DNA from 2 places in the Bradyrhizobium sp. CCBAU 11386 genome. Region 2 is predicted to be linked to the other one. Evidence: predicted binding sites of a transcription regulator. Region 2 holds the regulator's gene; the other holds the start of a gene.
What was found. The regulator LexA, encoded in region 2, represses DNA repair genes until DNA is damaged. The targets are predictions, from matches to a motif close to TGTTCNNNNTGTGTTCNG.

Region 1 (8,409 bases), on a different contig from region 2:
GAGATCGCGGTCGAGATGGTGACGAAATACGGCATGGACGCGACGGTTGGCCAGCGGACCTATGCACCAAAGCCGTCGATGTTCCTTCAGGCGGCTCAGGACGCGGGCGTCAGCGCGGCGGCTGACACGGGACGCGAGATCGACCTTGCCGTGCGCAATCTGGTCGAGGCCGGCGACGCGACGGCACGCAAGATCCTCGCCGAGCGCCGCTCCGACCTCGAGGCCGGCGTCGAGCTCCTGATTGCGAACGAAAGCCTGACCGCCGAGCAATTCGCGCCGTTGCGTCCGCACGGCCTGACGCGCGGCCGGGCCGCCGCGTGATGCCGGCGCAGGATGCGGGTGCTGCGCCGCCCCAGCGGCCGCAGATCGCATCTTCTTTGCCAAGATTTAATCGCGTGGACGGAACACCGTAAGGTGCGAGCGATCATGTTGCGTGCAAGGCGACACCTGACCCAACATGGACATTTCGACATGAATGACCGCGTCAATTCCGACATCACCACGTCCCGCACGATCTTGAAGCCGCGCCGGCTTGCGCTGCTTGGCACCGTGGCCGCGCTTGGCGTGGCCGTGCTGGCTGCTTCTCCCGGCGCTTCGCCGCTCGACGTAACCTCCTTCATCGCGCCGGCCCAAGCCGCGGAAAGCGCTGCGACTCCGCCGGGCTTCGGTGACCTCGTCGCCAGGGTCAAACCTGCCGTCATCTCGGTGCGGGTCAGGATAGACCAGGACAACGACAAGAGCGCGATGCTGCAACAGAACCGGATGGATTCCGACGAGGACGCGCCGTTCGACCAGTTCGCGCGTCAGTTCGGCTTCCGCTTTCCGGGTGGCATGAACGGCATGCCGCGCCAGCGTCACCAGATGGTCACGGGTGAAGGCTCCGGCTTCTTCATCTCAGCCGACGGCTATGCCGTGACCAACAACCACGTCGTCGACCACGCCGAGTCCGTGCAGGTCACCATGGATGATGGGGCGAGCTACACCGCAAAGGTGGTCGGCACCGATCCGAAAACCGATCTCGCGCTGATCAAGGTCGATGGCAAGAAGGACTTTCCCTTCGTCAAGTTCTCCGACCAGAAGCCGCGGATCGGCGACTGGGTTGTCGCGGTCGGCAATCCCTTCGGCCTCGGCGGCACCGTGACCGCCGGCATCGTCTCGGCCAGCGGCCGCGACATCGGCAATGGGCCCTATGACGACTTCATCCAGATCGACGCGCCCATCAACAAGGGCAATTCCGGCGGCCCGGCCTTCGACATGAACGGCAACGTGATCGGCGTGAACACCGCGATCTTCTCGCCGTCGGGCGGCTCGGTCGGCATCGGCTTCGACATTCCGGCCACGACCGCAAAGCTCGTCGTCGCGCAGTTGAAGGACAAGGGTGCGGTCACCCGCGGCTGGCTCGGCGTGCAGGTGCAGCCGGTGACATCAGCGATCGCCGACAGCCTCGGCCTGAAGGAGGCGCGTGGCGCGATCGTCGACAATCCGCAGGACAATAGCCCGGCGGCAAAGGCCGGCATCGAGGCGGGCGACGTCATCACCGCCGTCAACGGCACCGCGATCAAGGACTCCCGCGATCTCGCCCGCACCATCGCCACGCTGGCGCCCGGCACGTCCGTGAAGCTCGACGTCTTCCACAAGGGCGCGAGCAAGACGGTGACCCTCGCGCTCGGCGAGCTGCCGAACGAGCGGCAGGCCCAAGGAAACGGAAAAGCCGACGAGGACAAGGCGCAGCCGGGCAACGGCACGCCGCGCCTCGGGCTCAGCCTGGCGCCGGCCGGCGACGTGCAGGGCGCCGGCCAGAAGGGCGTCGTCGTCACCGAGGTCGATCCGCGAGGGCCGGCGGCGCAGCGCGGCATTCAGACCGGCGACGTCATCCTCAATGTCGGCGGCAAGCCCGTCGCCAATGTCGGCGACGTCCGCTCCGAGCTGGCGCAGGCCAAATCGTCCGGCAAGACCAGCGTGCTGTTGCAGGTCAGAAGTGCGGACGCGACCCGGTTTGTCGCGGTGCCACTCGCGTAAGTCGAGTTCTTCCAGCGCAAATCCAAAAAGGCGGCCTTCGGGCCGCCTTTTCTCGTTGGCATCCGAGATACCCACAGGCCGCCGATAACATTCTCGTCAACGGCAGCATTGGTGACAGGTTCGTCCGAAAAAGCCGCGTTCGCTCGTCAGAGTTCGAAATCGCGTGTTGCCTTGGCGGCAATGAAGGCGCCCAGGCGAGTTGCAAGAGTGGAACTTCGGACGTCCGGCCGTCTTGTGGAACCGGCGGTTCGTATTTGATCGGTGCCGACATGGATCGATTGAAGCTCTCGCTGAGACGTGCGCTGCTTGTTGCGCCGTTCGTGCTGTCGGCTGGAAGTGCCCTGGGGCGTGATGACGGCCGCTACGCCGATTCGCCGCTCAAGCCCTGGTTCGACAGTCTGCGCAGCCATCTCGGCCCGTGCTGCTCGGACGCCGACGGATTTGCCGTCTCCGATCCGGATTGGGAGTCTCATGACGGGCACTATCGCGTACGCCTCGATGGGCAGTGGGTCGATGTGCCCGATGAAGCCGTCATCACCGAGCCCAACCGCGCCGGCCGCACCATGGTATGGCCGGTGAAGACCGCGTTTGGCATCTCGATCCGCTGCTTCATGCCGGGCAGCATGATCTAGCGCCGATTGCCGCTACCGCTTGGCGGATTTACGCCTGGACGTTTTCTTGCTCGTCTTTTTCTTGGATGCCTTCCGCTTCGCGGCCTTCTTCGGGACCTTCTTGCCTTTCTTGCGCGCCTTCGACAGGCCGATTGCGATCGCCTGCTTGCGGCTCTTCACACGTCCACCGCGGCCGCTCTTTGCCGTGCCCTTCTTGTAGCGCCGCATTTCGCTTTCGACGTCGCTGCCGGAGCTGCGCGAGTAGCGGCGTTTCTTTGCCTTGCGTGCCATCCGGATTCTCCCTCGGCCGGGAGAAAACCATTCGACATAGGCAAGGTTCCGAAAGCGCGCCCGCAACGTTCCGGATGCGCGATGCAGCCTGGCTAGAAGGAATTTGCCAGTTCGATCTCCGCCTCGAGCACCTGGATGCGGCGCGCAGCTTCAGTGAAGGACAGATCCCGATCATATTGTGCGGGCTGATAGGCCTCCTCGCTGAGCCGCTTCAACCTCAGGCCTTGTGCCCTCGTCATCTGCTCCGCGAGGAAAACCCTGGCGTCGTATTTACCTTGAACCTGCATCTGACCTCTCCGTTCTGAAATCGTGACTTGACTATATGTTCTTATTTTGTTCTAACAAGCCATGGACAACAGAATTAATGAAATTCGACGCAAGATCAGTGCCTTGAGGCTGGAAATGGCCGATGTCGAGGCGTCCGTGCGCGACCTCGTCGAGCGTGATCGCGACTGCACAGAAAAGGCCCTGGCGCAGATGAATCTGCGCCGGAAAATCAACCTGCTGATCGGCGAATGGAAGGCGGCTGGCGGTGGTAATGTCCTGCCGGATGTCCGCGATCGTGTACGTCTTCGTTCCCTCAAGAAAGCCGCAGATCCCGTGCGCGCAATCGCGCGCCGCTGAGACATTTGGGAGCGCGCCGTGGAGGAAGACCCGGACACGTACCGGATCTTGAGACTGCGCGCCGAGATCCTCGAACTGGGGTCGTCGATCCGGCAATTGCAGCGCGAGGGTCTCGACGATGCTGCGGGCCAGCTTCTGATCGCACGCAAGCGGGCGCAGCTCGATCATCTCGTGAAGACGAACTCCGCGGGCGGTGGCCTGAACATCGCTGACATCCGGCGCAGCTAAAGCGTGCGCCGACGATGCGCGTGAGACTGATTGCACCGAACACCAAAGCAAGAAGGCCCCGCGATCGCGGGGCCTTCGATGAATGGCGGCGAGCCTAATTGGCGTTGGTCGTGCCCTTGTTGTTCGTCATGCTGCCGCCCTGGTCGGAGCCGGGACCGGAGCCGCCCTGACCGGAGGGATCGGCGCTCTTGGATTTCGTGTTGGCGCCCGTCGTCTGCGAGGACGACGTCGAGGATTCATGCTTCGCCTTGTGCGACTTCGCCTGTGCGGCGAACGGGGCGGCGGCGAGGCCGGTTGCCAACATCATGGCGAGGGCGAGCTTGGTCGTCTTCATGCACGGGAACTCCCTGAGTTAAAATGACGCAGGCGGCCAACTGCCATCCGCCGCAGGAGTTCCCGACAAAGCAGCCCCTAGGTTTCACGCGTGGTTCAAGATTCCTTGTCCTCGGTGATGATGAACACGATACCCGTGAGCATCGCGCCGATCGCGAACGTCGTCACCAGCGTGAGGACAAAAACGGCAGCGGCCGAATCTCCGCCATGGTTCAGCAAATTTGCGACCGCCGCGTTGGATAGAATGAGCGCGAGACCGAAGGCGAGGCCGAGCGCCGCGCCCATCATCGCATGCGTCATGATCGTGATGATGCCGGTAGGAGAGATCAGACTTGGCGACTTTTTCGGCGACTTTCTCGCACGCATGGAACCGCCCTCGATCATCCCTGAAACGCAGCCGGCGATTACGGGTTCCATCGGCATGAACGATTTGTCACGTCGGGCTTCATCCGACGTTCATGCCAACCTTGCGACCATGGAGGCCGTCAACACGGGAACATTCGATATGGGTAAGGTTGTCTTTCTCTATCGCTCACTGGCCTATCGAAACGCGGCGGCCGATATGCTGCGCAAGGCGCGCAAGCTGCCGCGCGGTGCCGAGCGAAGCGCGGCCCGCCGCTATGCGATGGCGTTACGCGATCTCGCACAAACGGAAGCCTGGCTCGAAGGGCGCGTCGCCCATGAACCGCGGTCGGTGCAGCGCATGAAAGTCGCCGCGTCGGGTTAACCCGACGCGCGCTGGAGGGCGAGGGAGGTAGCGGCGTCGAACTTGCCCTGCGCTGCGGCGGTCGGGGTCTTCCGGGTCAACGGCACTTCCAGGCGGCACAACAGGCCCTCGGCGCGCCAATCGAATTGCGCCTGTCCGCCGAGCTGGGACTCGACGCTCGCAAGCAGGCTCCGTGTGCCGAAGCCGCGAGATTTCGGCGTCCTCACAAGTGGGCCGCCGGATTCCTCCCAGATCAATGTGAGGTGGTCCTGCTCGACCTGCCAGCCGATCATGAGCCGGCCCGACCGCGTCGAGAGGGCGCCATACTTGGCCGAGTTGGTGAAAAGCTCGTGCAGCGCCAGCGCCAGCGTCTGGGCGGTTGTGGGCAGCAACTGAACCTCGGGCCCCGCCAGCTTGATCTGGCCGCCGAGCGAATAGGGCGCGAGTTCCTCGTCGATCAGCTTCGAGAGTTCGGCGCCCTGCCAGCTCGACAGCGACAGGATCGTATGCACGCGCGCCAGCGCGTTGATACGCCCCTCGACGGCGTTGACATAGGCCTTGACCCCGTCGGCACGGGTGAGACGCACGATCGATTGCGCCAGCGCCAGCGCATTCTTGGCACGATGATCGACTTCCCGCGCCAGCAGATTTTGCCGCTCCTCGGCCCGCTTGCGTTCGGTGATGTCCACGGTGACACCGCTCACGCGCACCACGCGGCCGGCCTGGTCCACCGTCGCGGCCGCCGTGCCGACGCACCAGCGCACCTCGCCGTCGGGCCTGCTGACGCGAAACTCGCCTTCATAGGCGCGCGCCCCGGTGTTGAACGCGGCGATCGCCTGGCCGAACCGGTCGACGTCGTCAGGGTGCAGCAGCGCCTGGATGTTGGCCGAGGTGACGTTGAAGGTCTCCGGCGTCACGCCGAAAATGCGATACTGGCCTTCGTCCCACATCCAGTCGCCGTTGACCCAGTCCCAGTCCCAGGATCCCATCTTGCCGGCGGCGATCGCCATGCTGCGGCGCTGTTCGCTCTCGCGCAGTTTTGCGGTTGAGTTCTCCAGCTCGGCCGTGCGCGCGCGAACGCGATCCTCGAGTTCCTGGTTCAGCCGTTCGAGCTCGCGGGTCTTGCGATAGAGCTCGGCAAACACCTTGATCTTGGCGCGCAGCACCTCCGGCACGACAGGCACAGGAACATAGTCGACCGCACCCATCTCATAGCCGCGCAACCGGTCGATGTCGCTCACTTGAATGGCCGAGATGAAGATCATCGCCGTCTTCTGGAAGCGCGGATGCTCCCGGATCATCGCCGCGAGCTCGAAGCCGTCGAGCTCGGGCATGCAGACGTCGACCAGGATCACCGCGATCTCGGTCTTGAGCAGCACCTCCAGCGCCTCGCGGCCGGACGAAGCGATCACGAGGTTCTCGCCCAGTTCCTTCAAGATCACCTCATAGGCGAGCAGCTTGGCCGGCTGGTCGTCGACGAGGAGGATATTGACCTTTTCGTGGTCCATTCGCGGATCCAGCTCAGCGGTGCAGCCACATGCGGATCGCAAGCAGCAATTGATCGGTGTTGACGGGCTTGGCGAGGTAGTCGGACGCGCCGGCTTCCAGGCATTTCTCGCGGTCGCCCTTCATTGCCTTGGCGGTCAACGCGATGATCGGCAGGCGCGCGAAGGCCGGGTTCTCGCGGATCACGCCGATGGTCTGATATCCATCCATCTGAGGCATCATGATGTCCATCAGGACGATGGCGATTTCCGGATTAGACTCGACCAGCGTCACCGCCTCGCGGCCGGTCGTCGCCGTCAGCACCTTCATGCCGCGCCGTTCCAGCACGCTCGACAGCGCGAAGATGTTGCGGGCGTCGTCGTCGACGAGCAGCGCGGTCTTGCCGATCAGGTCCTCGTCGGAGCTGTTCAGCTTCTCCAGCATGCGCTGCTTCTCGACCGGCAGTTCCGTGATCACGCGGTGCAGGAACAACGCGGTCTCGTCGAGCAGGCGCTCGGGCGATTCCACGCCCTTGACCACGATGCTGCGCGCCATGGTGTGGAGCTCGGCATCTTCCTCCGCCGAGAGCTCGCGGCCGGTGAACACCACGACCGGAATGTTCGAAAGTGCTTCGTCGTGGCGGATCTGGTCGAGCACCTCGAAGCCGCTCATGTCGGGCAGGCGCAGGTCCAGCACTACGCAATCGCAGGGCGCTTCGCGCAGCGTCGAGAGTGCGCCGGCGCCGGTGTCGGTCGTCACGATCTCGATGTCGTCGTGATGCAGGAGCTCGCGGATCGAGAGCCGCTCGGCCTCATTGTCCTCGACGATCAGGAGCCGCTTGCGCCGCGGCCGCGCATATTCCTTGATCTGCGTCAGCGCGGCCGAAACCCCCTCGGTCGTCGTCGGCTTGTTGACGAAGGAGAACGCGCCGCGCGCCAGCGCATGCTGGCGGTCCTCGTCGAGCGTGATGATCTGTACGGGGATGTGGCGCGTCAGCGGATTGTGCTTGAGCTGGCTCAGCACCGTCCAGCCGAGCATGTCCGGCAGGAACACGTCGAGCGAGACCGCTCTCGGCTGGTATTGCTTGGCAAGTTCCAGCGCCTCGGCACCGCGAGCCGCGACCAGCACCTTGAAACCCTTGTCGCGCGCGAGATCGACCAGCACGCGTGCGTAATGCGGGTCGTCCTCGACGATCAGGAGGATGCTGTCGCCGGGTTCGAGGTTGAGACGGTCGTCGGGAAGCTGCTCGATGACGCGCGGCTCGGGCGCCGTCGGTTGCAGCGCCGGTGGCTGGCTGTATTGCTGTGGCGTGGCGCGCGGCGCAAGTGTCGGGCCGGAATATTTCAACGGCAGATAAAGGGTGAAGGACGAGCCCTTGCCCGGTGCGCTGCGCAGATGGATTTCGCCGCCGAGCAGGCTGGCGAGTTCGCGGCTGATGGCGAGGCCAAGGCCGGTGCCGCCATATTTGCGGCTGGTGCCGGCGTCTGCCTGCTGGAACGCCTCGAAGATCAGCTTCTGCTTCTCCAGGGGAATGCCGATGCCGGTATCGGACACCTCGAATGCGATCACTGCCGGCGCGGAGTTCAGCACCGGGTGATCCGTTCCCCAGCCGCCGAGCGCGCCACCGACCTTCAGGCGCACTTCGCCTTCGGCGGTGAACTTGAAGGCGTTGGAGAGCAGGTTCTTCAGGACCTGTTGCAGGCGCTTGGAGTCGGTGACGATGCTGCGTGCGAGGTTCGGATCGACGTCGATCTTGAACGACAGGTTGCGGTTCTCCGCCTCGTGCCGGAACGGCCGCCCGACGGTTTCGAGCAGGTTCGCGGTCAGGATTTCCTCGGCGTCCACCGTCACCGTGCCGGACTCGATCTTGGAGAGATCGAGAATGTCGCTGATGAGGTTGAGCAGGTCGGTGCCGGCGCCGTGGATGGTGCGGGCGAATTCGACCTGCTTGCCCGTGAGGTTGCCGTCCGGATTGTCGGTGAGCTGCTGCCCCAGGATCAGGATCGAGTTCAGCGGCGTGCGCAGCTCGTGGCTCATATTCGCGAGGAATTCGGACTTGTACTTCGAGGTCAGCGCGAGCTCGGTCGCCTTCTCCTCGAGCGCGCGGCGGGC
Region 2 (8,409 bases):
GTCCCAGAACGAATTCGCCCGGGAGCGGTCATCCACTCCCGGGCGAATCTGGGCATCGCGACGTTTAGTTCGGCACCGCAGCCTTCGGCGCGGGCTTCGCGGCGACCGCATTCGCGGTGACGCCATGCAGGAAGTCGTAGGCCGCGTGCAGGGCCTTGTCGTCCTTCTCTTCCGGCGGGACGTAGGACTGCGATCCCGTCTGCTCGGTGCCGTCGGAGGCCGACAGATGGCCGCGCATCTGGGACTCCGCCATGGTATCCATCCGGCCCTTCAGCTCGGGCGGCACGTCCTGGAGGATCTCGATATCGGGCGCAATGCCCTGGGCCTGGATCGAGCGGCCCGACGGCGTGTAGTAGCGCGCCGTGGTCAGCGCCAGCGCGCCATTGCCGGCGCCGAGCGGAATGATGGTCTGCACCGAGCCCTTGCCGAACGAGCGCGTGCCGATCAGGGTCGCGCGCTTGTGGTCATGCAGCGCGCCGGACACGATCTCGGAAGCCGAGGCCGAGCCACCGTTGATCAGGACGACCAGCGGCTTGCCCTTGGTCAGGTCGCCGCCATGCGCGGTGAAGCGCTGGGTTTCTTCCGGACTGCGTCCACGGGTCGAGACCACCTCGCCGCGCTGAAGAAACGCGCTCGACACCGACACGGCTTGGTCGAGCAAGCCGCCCGGATTGTTGCGCAGGTCCATCACATAGCCCGCGAGCTTCTCCTGCGGGATCTCCCTGGAGATCGCCGCGATCGCCTTCTTCAGGCCATCGGTGGTCTGCTCATTGAACGAGGTGACGCGGATATAGCCGATGTCGCCGTTCTCGACGTGGAAGCGGACGGGCCGCACATGGATGATCTCGCGAGTGATCGCAATGTCGAGCGGCGCGTCGGCGCCCTTGCGCACGATCGTGAGCTTGGTCTTGGTGTCGACCGGGCCCTTCATCTTGTTGACGGCCTGCTCGAGCGTCATGCCCTGCACGGCATCGCCATCGATCTTGCTGATGAGGTCGCCGGACATGATGCCGGCCTTGGACGCCGGCGTGTCGTCGATCGGCGAGACAACCTTGACCAGGCCCTCCTCCATCGTGACCTCGATGCCGAGCCCGCCGAACTCGCCGGAGGTGGTCTCCTGCATCTCGGTCCAGGCCTTGTCGTTCATGTAGCGCGAATGCGGATCGAGCGAGGTCACCATGCCGGTGATCGCGCCTTCGATCAGCTTGGCATTGTCGGGCTTCTCGACATAGCTCGCCTTCACGCGCTCGAAGACTTCGCCGAACAAATTGAGCTGGGAATAGGCATCATCCGCGCTCGCTGCCGCCCGTGCCGCCCACACGCCGCCGTGCGGACTGGCTACCAGAAGGGTCAAACACGCTCCGGTGAGCGCGCCCAGGGGGAACAGCAGGGTTTTCCGCATGGATAGGCTGGCCTTCTTGCTTTAGCGGTTCTCTTGGGGCTTGGGAGGCGCCATGCAAATGGCGATCCAGCCCGCTTCTCACAATACCATTCTGGTTTCTTCAAGGCCGGGCTGCCACGCCGGCGGGTCCGCCGCAAAAATCCCTTCGCCCGGACCTAAACTTTTGGCAACGTTCCGAAACCGTTTCGCGCAAATCGGCAACCGTCGATCGACCCACGCCCCGCAGCTATGCGATTTTAGGATGGTTTTGGAGAGCTGGACGGGTTAGGCGATGAAACAAGGCTTCAAATTCTCGGGAGGATAATAATGAACGAAGCACCCCGCATCCGGCCGGAAAGGAACGTCGAACTCGGCGCCAGCGGCGAGCCGTTCCAGAATCTGCACGAATTCATCCGGAAGGCGCGCGCCAACCTCAACCAGAATGCCTGGGACTATATCGTCGGCGCCGCCGAGACCGAGACCACGATGCGCCGCAACCGGATGGCGCTGGACGAGATCGCGTTCCGCCCGCGGGTGCTGCGCGACGTGCGCAAGGTCGATGGCTCCGTCGAACAGTTCGGCCGCAGGATGCGCCTGCCGGTGGTGCTCGCGCCGGTCGGCGCGCTCGAGATCTTCGACCCGGATGGCGCGGCGAGCGTCGCCCGTGCCGCCGGCACCTTCGGTGCTGCGCACATGCTGAGCTCGGTGTCCGAGCCCGGCCTGGAGAAGACCGCCGAGGCCGCTCCCGATGCGCTGCGCCTGTTCCAGCTCTATGTGCGCGGCGACGACGCCTTCGTCGCCGATGTCGTCAGCCGGGCGGAGAAGCACGCCTACGCCGCCTTCTGCCTGACCGTCGACACCGCCCATTACAGCCGTCGCGAACGTGACATCGCCAAGCGCTACGTTCGCGAGAGCCGCCTGCGCGCCACCGGCGGCGATTTCCAGAAGGGCCTGGAGTGGCGGACCGTGAAGATGATCAAGGACAAGTTCAAGGTTCCGCTGATCCTCAAAGGTATCGCCACCGCCGAGGACGCGCTGATCGCGATCGATCACGGCGTCGAATGGATCTACGTCTCGAACCATGGCGGCCGCCAGCTCGATCACGGCCGCGGCGCCATGCATATGCTGCCGGAAATCGTCGAGGCCGTGAAGGGCCGCGCCAAGATCATGGTCGACGGCGGCTTCGGCCGTGGCACCGACATCGTCAAGGCGATTGCGGCGGGCGCCGACCTTGTCGGCATCGGCCGGTTGCAATGCTGGGCGCTGGCGGCGGCCGGCGAAGCCGGCGTGACGCGGATGCTGGAGCTTCTGGAGGACGAGGTGCTGCGCTGCCTCGGCCTGTTGGGCGCCACCTCGTTCGCCGAGGTCAACAAGTCCTGCCTGCATCAGGCAACTGCAACGAATGCGCCGAGCGTGTTCAGCGCGTTCCCGCTGTTCGACCACGAACCTTACCGATACTGATCTGAAAGGATGCAATGACCTCGCTCTCTCCCGGCAGCGCAGATGCGCTTTTGTTCGATCTCGGGCGCGTCGTGCTCGACATCGATTTCTCCAAGGCGATCGCCTGCTGGGCGGGACATGCCGGCTGCAAGCCGGAGGCGATCGTTGCCCGCTATGTGCGCGACAGCGAGGCCTATCGGCTGCACGAGGTCGGCAAGATCAGCGACGAGGACTATTTCGCCTCGCTGCGCGCCTCGCTCGGGATCGGCATCTCGGATGCGCAATTCCTCGAGGGCTGGAACGCGATCTTCGCGGGCGAGATGCCTGATATCGCGGAGCTATTGCAGCGTGCGGCGAAGCGGATGCCGCTCTACGCCTTCTCCAACACCAACCGGCCGCATGTGGACCATTTCTCGAAGGAGTATGCCGGCCTGCTCGGCCATTTCCGCGAGCTTTATCTGTCGTCCAGCATCGGCCTGCGCAAGCCGGACGCGGCGGCCTTCGACCATGTCGTGGCGGCCATCGGCGTGCCCGCCAGGCGCATCGTGTTCTTCGACGACCTCGCCGAAAACGTCGAGGGCGCGCGGGCGCGCGGATTGACCGCGGTGCATGTGACCTCGCCCCGCGACGTCGGCGATGCGCTCAAAGCGCTGGGAATCTGATCGAGATACACCGGCCGGCGGGTGAAACCGGGGAGTTCCGCGGAACCGATCTCGCCCGAGATGAGGAACCAAATCACTTTGTACATTTTTATACAGAGTTCCGGGAACGGAATGCCCGCTTCCGGACTCTTGAGTCCGTTGGGACTTCTACGGACGGACGCATCATCGTGTTGGGCAAGACCTATCTCACCAAACAGGCCTCTCTTCTGCTCGAATTCGCCAGAACGACGTCGGATTCTGACCTTTCCGCCAAGCTGATCAGCAAGGCCGCCGACCTGAAATCCCAGGCCGATCCGCTGCCCGACAAGGATCAAGGCCCCAAAGCTCCCGACGTGGCGCCGGACGCCCGTCCGGACCAGCAGACCGGTCGTTGACCGATACTGGCCGTGGCTCTCGTCAATTGTCGTCCTGCCATGGCCATACTCGTACCGGTCTTTCTGATCGTCAGGGTTATGCCGCGCCGCACTTGGCGTTCTCCATAGAAGAGCGGCCGAGCGACGGGATGAATTATCCTGCTTCGTCGCTGTTTTGCCTCTGCGCCCGCACTCGGATAGAACGTTCGCCGTTCATTCGTCCGAACGTGCCCAGCAGGAGTCTTCCCCGTGGCCTTGATGCCGGTTTCTGACGCGCTCGCCGCAGTGCTGGCCGGCGTGGAGCCGTTGCCTGAAGAGATGATTCCACTCGATGAGGCCTACCACCGCGTGCTCGCGCGCGACGTCGCGGCGCGGCGTACGCAGCCGCCGGAGGCGATGTCGGCGATGGACGGCTACGCCGTGCGCGCGGCCGATGCGGCCAAGGTCGACGCACAGCTCACCGTGATCGGCGAGGTCGCGGCGGGCCGGCCGTTTGCGGGATCGGTCGGCGTCGGCGAAGCGATGCGAATCTTCACCGGCGGCGTCGTTCCGGCCGGCGCGGACGCGGTCGTGATCCAAGAGGACACGGTCGCCGAGGGCAGGCGCATCACGATCAAGCAAGCCGCCGTCACGGGGCGGCACATCCGCCCCGCCGGCGTCGACTTCTCCGAGGGCGACGTGCTCCTGCGCAAGGGAACCCGGCTCACCGAGCGCGACCTCGCGCTCGCGGCCGGGATGAATCACCCGCACCTCCCCATCCGACGCCGTCCGAAGGTCGCGATCCTCGCCACCGGCGACGAACTGGTGATGCCTGGCGCCACACCGGGTCCCGGCCAGATCGTCTATTCCAACGGCTACGCCCTGCACGCGCTCGCCCGCCAGGAGGGCGCAGATACCATCGATCTCGGTGTTGCCGCTGATACGCTGGAGGCCACCACCGCCGGCATCCGCCGCGCCCGCGAGAGCGGCGCCGATATCCTGATTACGACCGGCGGCGCCTCGGTCGGCGACCACGATCTGGTTCAGCAGGCGCTGAGGGATGAAGGCATCGCGATGGCGTTCTGGAAGATCGCGATGCGGCCGGGCAAGCCGATGATGCACGGCCGGTTAGGAGCGATGGGTGTGATCGGCCTGCCCGGCAATCCCGTGTCGTCCTATGTGTGCGCCTTCCTGTTCATGGTGCCGTTGATTCGCGCTCTGTCGGGCCGCGCCGTGATTCACCACCGTCGCGAGCGCGCCGTGCTCGGCCGCGACATCGGTGCCAATGACCAGCGCGAAGATTATCTGCGCGCACGTCTGGAGCGGCGCGACGACGGCACGCTTGTCGCCCTTCCCGTCGATCATCAGGATTCCTCACTGCTTGCGAATCTCGCTGCGGCACAGGCACTTCTCGTGCGCGCGCCGTTCGCGCCCAAGGCCGAGGCCGGCACGCCTTGCGAGGTGCTGCGACTGCCCGCCTGAACCCGCTGGTCATGCGCGTTCCGCGAACTTTGTCGCGTTCACGGTAAATTAAGCAGTTGCGGAACACATATCGAACATATAGTGTCCGTTCATGATTTGTTTCGAGCATCTGGCGGCTCGCCGCTGAATTCACCGTCTCGGAATCGAACGACATCAACCGGGGGATTTGGTCGAGATGTTAACGCGCAAACAATACGAGCTTCTGCGATTCATCAGCGAGCGTTTGAAGGAAAGCGGCGTGCCGCCCTCCTTCGACGAGATGAAGGACGCGCTCGACCTGCGCTCGAAGTCAGGCATCCATCGCCTGATCACCGCATTGGAGGAGCGCGGCTTCATCCGGCGTCTGCCCAACCGGGCCCGCGCGATCGAGGTGATCAAGCTGCCCGAGCTCCAGGCCGCCGCCGGCAGCCGCCGTGGCTTCACGCCGAGCGTCATCGAGGGCAATCTCGGCAAGGTGCGAGCGGGCTCCAGCGCGCCCGTAGACGAGGGCGAGCGCCCCGTCGCGGTGCCGGTGATGGGCCGCATCGCGGCCGGCACACCGATCGAAGCGCTGCAGACCCGCAGCCACACCATCAGCGTACCGCCTGACATGCTCGGTTCGGGCGAGCACTACGCGCTCGAAGTGCGCGGCGACTCGATGGTCGAAGCCGGCATCCTCGACGGCGACATGGCGCTGATCCAGCGCAACGAGAGCGCCGACACCGGCGACATCGTGGTGGCGCTGATCGACGACGAGGAAGCGACGCTGAAGCGCTTCCGCCGCCGCGGTGCCTCGATCGCGCTCGAGCCCGCCAATGCGGCCTATGAGGTCCGCATCCTGCCGCCCAACCGGGTGAAGATTCAGGGCAAGCTGATCGGCCTGTACCGCAAGTACTGAGCGCGGCCGCCGGTTGGCGACCCGCGCGTTGACGATTGGAGCGGACGATTGTCCGTTCCGGCTGGATAGTCTTTCTGGTTTTGCACAGATTATCCGGCCCCTTCTCCAGCGCTACATCCTCGGCACGCCGCACGAAGCCCTCATCGCTTCGCGGCGCTGGAGATCGAGGAGACCATCATGCGCAAGATCGTTTTGAGCGCCGTCACGATGGCGCTGATCGCAGCATCGGCGTCGCAAGCCTTCGCCGCACAGTTACACCCTGTCCGCAAGGCAGCGCAGACGACGACGAGCGAGCAATTGCGCAATGCCCGCAATGCCGTCGCGCAGCCGTCGCAACCCGCCTGGCAATATTCGGGCTGGTCGGCACCTGCTGGTCGCTGACGGAGACGCACGCCAAATGCGCGAGAGCGGACTTTGTTCCTCGTGCATTTGAAAAAGATATTGTGATGGCAGCCTGCGAACCCAAGCCGCAGATTTGCCTACAACCGAGAAGACGCTAACATGCTTCCACTCTGATAGAGGCCTGTGCCTCCGAAGGAGGCGCGGGTCGCTATCCCTGAATGAGGAGCACCCGATGTGTGACTACAGCCTGCATGCCGTCGCGACGCGTCCCGCAGAAGTCGGCGAGACGATCGTCACGACCACCTTCCGAGGCACCTCGACGCGCGGCTTCGCCTCCGAGGCCGACATGTCCGTCGCAGTCTGCCTGCTGCCGGGGACGGAGCTCGCCTTCGCCGACAACGTCCGCTACGACAATCGATGGATCTGGACGCGCACCATCAATTCCCGTGTCGGCAAGTTCGGCAAGATCGATCCGCACATTCCCGATCGCCATCACGACGCGATCGAATTCCCCGACGGCAAATACGTACTGGTGACGCAGCTCGTCGAAGGCCAGCGCGCGACCGTGCTGCAGTTGCCGGTGACCCAGCCCGTCGGCGAGCGTGAACACAAGCCGCAGGTGATCGCCGATGGTCGGCCGACCATCACCCGCCTGCCGATCGGCTGACGTACCTACCCCGGCTCACGGGTCGGGGCCAGGATTGAAATCGCCATCGCCGGCCGTGGCCGGCGAGACGGGATGGTTTGTGTCCTGAGAATCCAATTCGCCGAGATCCCCCCGCGCCTCCCCGTCGCACGAAGTTTGCGCGGCGCTGCCTGAATTTTGAACGTCCGTTCCGCGGCCAGATCGCCGATGCTGTCAATGGCTTGAGGCGGCGGGCACGGTCGATGAAAACCTTCATTCGCGTCGTTGAACTCTGGGTGCCCGACCGGACGCGCATGCGGCTGGAATTCGGCGGCGGTCTCTATGGCGAAGGGCTGTCCGCGTTCAAGGCCGTGAGCGAGAACTTGCGCTTCGGATACGACGAGGGCCTTCCCGGCAAGGCCTGGGCCAGCGGCCATCCCGTGATCCTCACCAAATTCGCCAACTCCTATTTCAAGCGGACCGATCAGGCGCTCGCGGCCGGCCTCACCTGCGGCGTGGCGGTCCCGGTGTTTTCAGGCGAATTTTTGCAGGCCGTGATGGTGCTGTTCTGCGGCGACGACGAGGCGCATGTCGGCGCGATCGAGCTCTGGCACAATGATCCCGATATCTCCCACGAGATGGGGCTCGTCGACGGCTACTACGGCACCGCCGACATGTTCGAATTCAACTCCCGCCACACCAGGTTTCCGCGCGGCTTCGGCCTGCCCGGACGCACCTGGAAAGCGGACCTGCCGCTGATCATCAAGGATCTGCACAACGCCAAAAGTTTTCTGCGCTGGGAAGAGGCCGCCGAAGTCGGGATCAATCTCGGCGTCGGCGTGCCCTACCGGACCGGCGCCGACCAGACCTGGGTGCTGACTTTCCTCTCCGCGCAGGCGACGCCAATTGCGCGGCGCTTCGAGATCTGGGTGCCGAACGAAGCCCGCTCAGCACTGGTCTTTCGCGCCGGCGATTGCAGCGCGCAGACCGACCTCGCCGCGCTCTATGTGGACAAATCCATCGCCAGGGGTGACGGCAGCATCGGCGGAGCCTGGGCCACCGGCATGCCCGCGCTCAACGACGATCTCGCGCATGACCATTCGGTCGCGGCCGCAGAGGCTCGCGCGTCTGGACTGAGCCAAATGGTGGCCCTGCCGGTGATCGGGAGTGCTGGGCTCGACGCCGTGCTGGCCTGGTACCTGTAGCCGTTCCGTTCAATCCTCGGCCTGCATGTCCGCCTCGGACGGTGTCGCGTCCCGGCTGCGGGG

Region 1: XI09_RS26875 (DUF3072 domain-containing protein) is a predicted target of LexA. The motif match lies at 3,245-3,262, and genes of this name have one in related genera.

Annotation. Positions count from the first base shown of each region.
Region 1 is NZ_LBKA01000241.1:28,910-37,318, reverse strand. Features, by position in the region: gene ftsH (ATP-dependent zinc metalloprotease FtsH) at 1-321, shown strand, start outside; gene XI09_RS26890 (Do family serine endopeptidase) at 472-2,019, shown strand; gene XI09_RS26885 (hypothetical protein) at 2,289-2,651, shown strand; gene XI09_RS26880 (DUF6496 domain-containing protein) at 2,664-2,921, opposite strand; gene XI09_RS26875 (DUF3072 domain-containing protein) at 3,014-3,208, opposite strand; gene XI09_RS26870 (hypothetical protein) at 3,324-3,545, shown strand; gene XI09_RS26865 (hypothetical protein) at 3,564-3,773, shown strand; gene XI09_RS26860 (hypothetical protein) at 3,868-4,107, opposite strand; gene XI09_RS26855 (hypothetical protein) at 4,203-4,472, opposite strand; gene XI09_RS26850 (hypothetical protein) at 4,405-4,833, shown strand; gene XI09_RS26845 (HWE histidine kinase domain-containing protein) at 4,830-6,320, opposite strand; gene XI09_RS26840 (HAMP domain-containing protein) at 6,334-8,409, opposite strand, start outside.
Region 2 is NZ_LBKA01000235.1:43,865-52,273, forward strand. Features, by position in the region: gene XI09_RS24155 (S41 family peptidase) at 65-1,402, opposite strand; gene XI09_RS24160 (alpha-hydroxy acid oxidase) at 1,709-2,842, shown strand; gene XI09_RS24165 (HAD family hydrolase) at 2,857-3,483, shown strand; gene XI09_RS24170 (hypothetical protein) at 3,651-3,857, shown strand; gene XI09_RS24175 (molybdopterin molybdotransferase MoeA) at 4,086-5,297, shown strand; gene lexA (transcriptional repressor LexA) at 5,473-6,174, shown strand; gene XI09_RS24185 (hypothetical protein) at 6,352-6,555, shown strand; gene XI09_RS24190 (hypothetical protein) at 6,749-7,183, shown strand; gene XI09_RS24195 (GAF domain-containing protein) at 7,405-8,346, shown strand; gene XI09_RS24200 (ComEC/Rec2 family competence protein) at 8,356-8,409, opposite strand, start outside.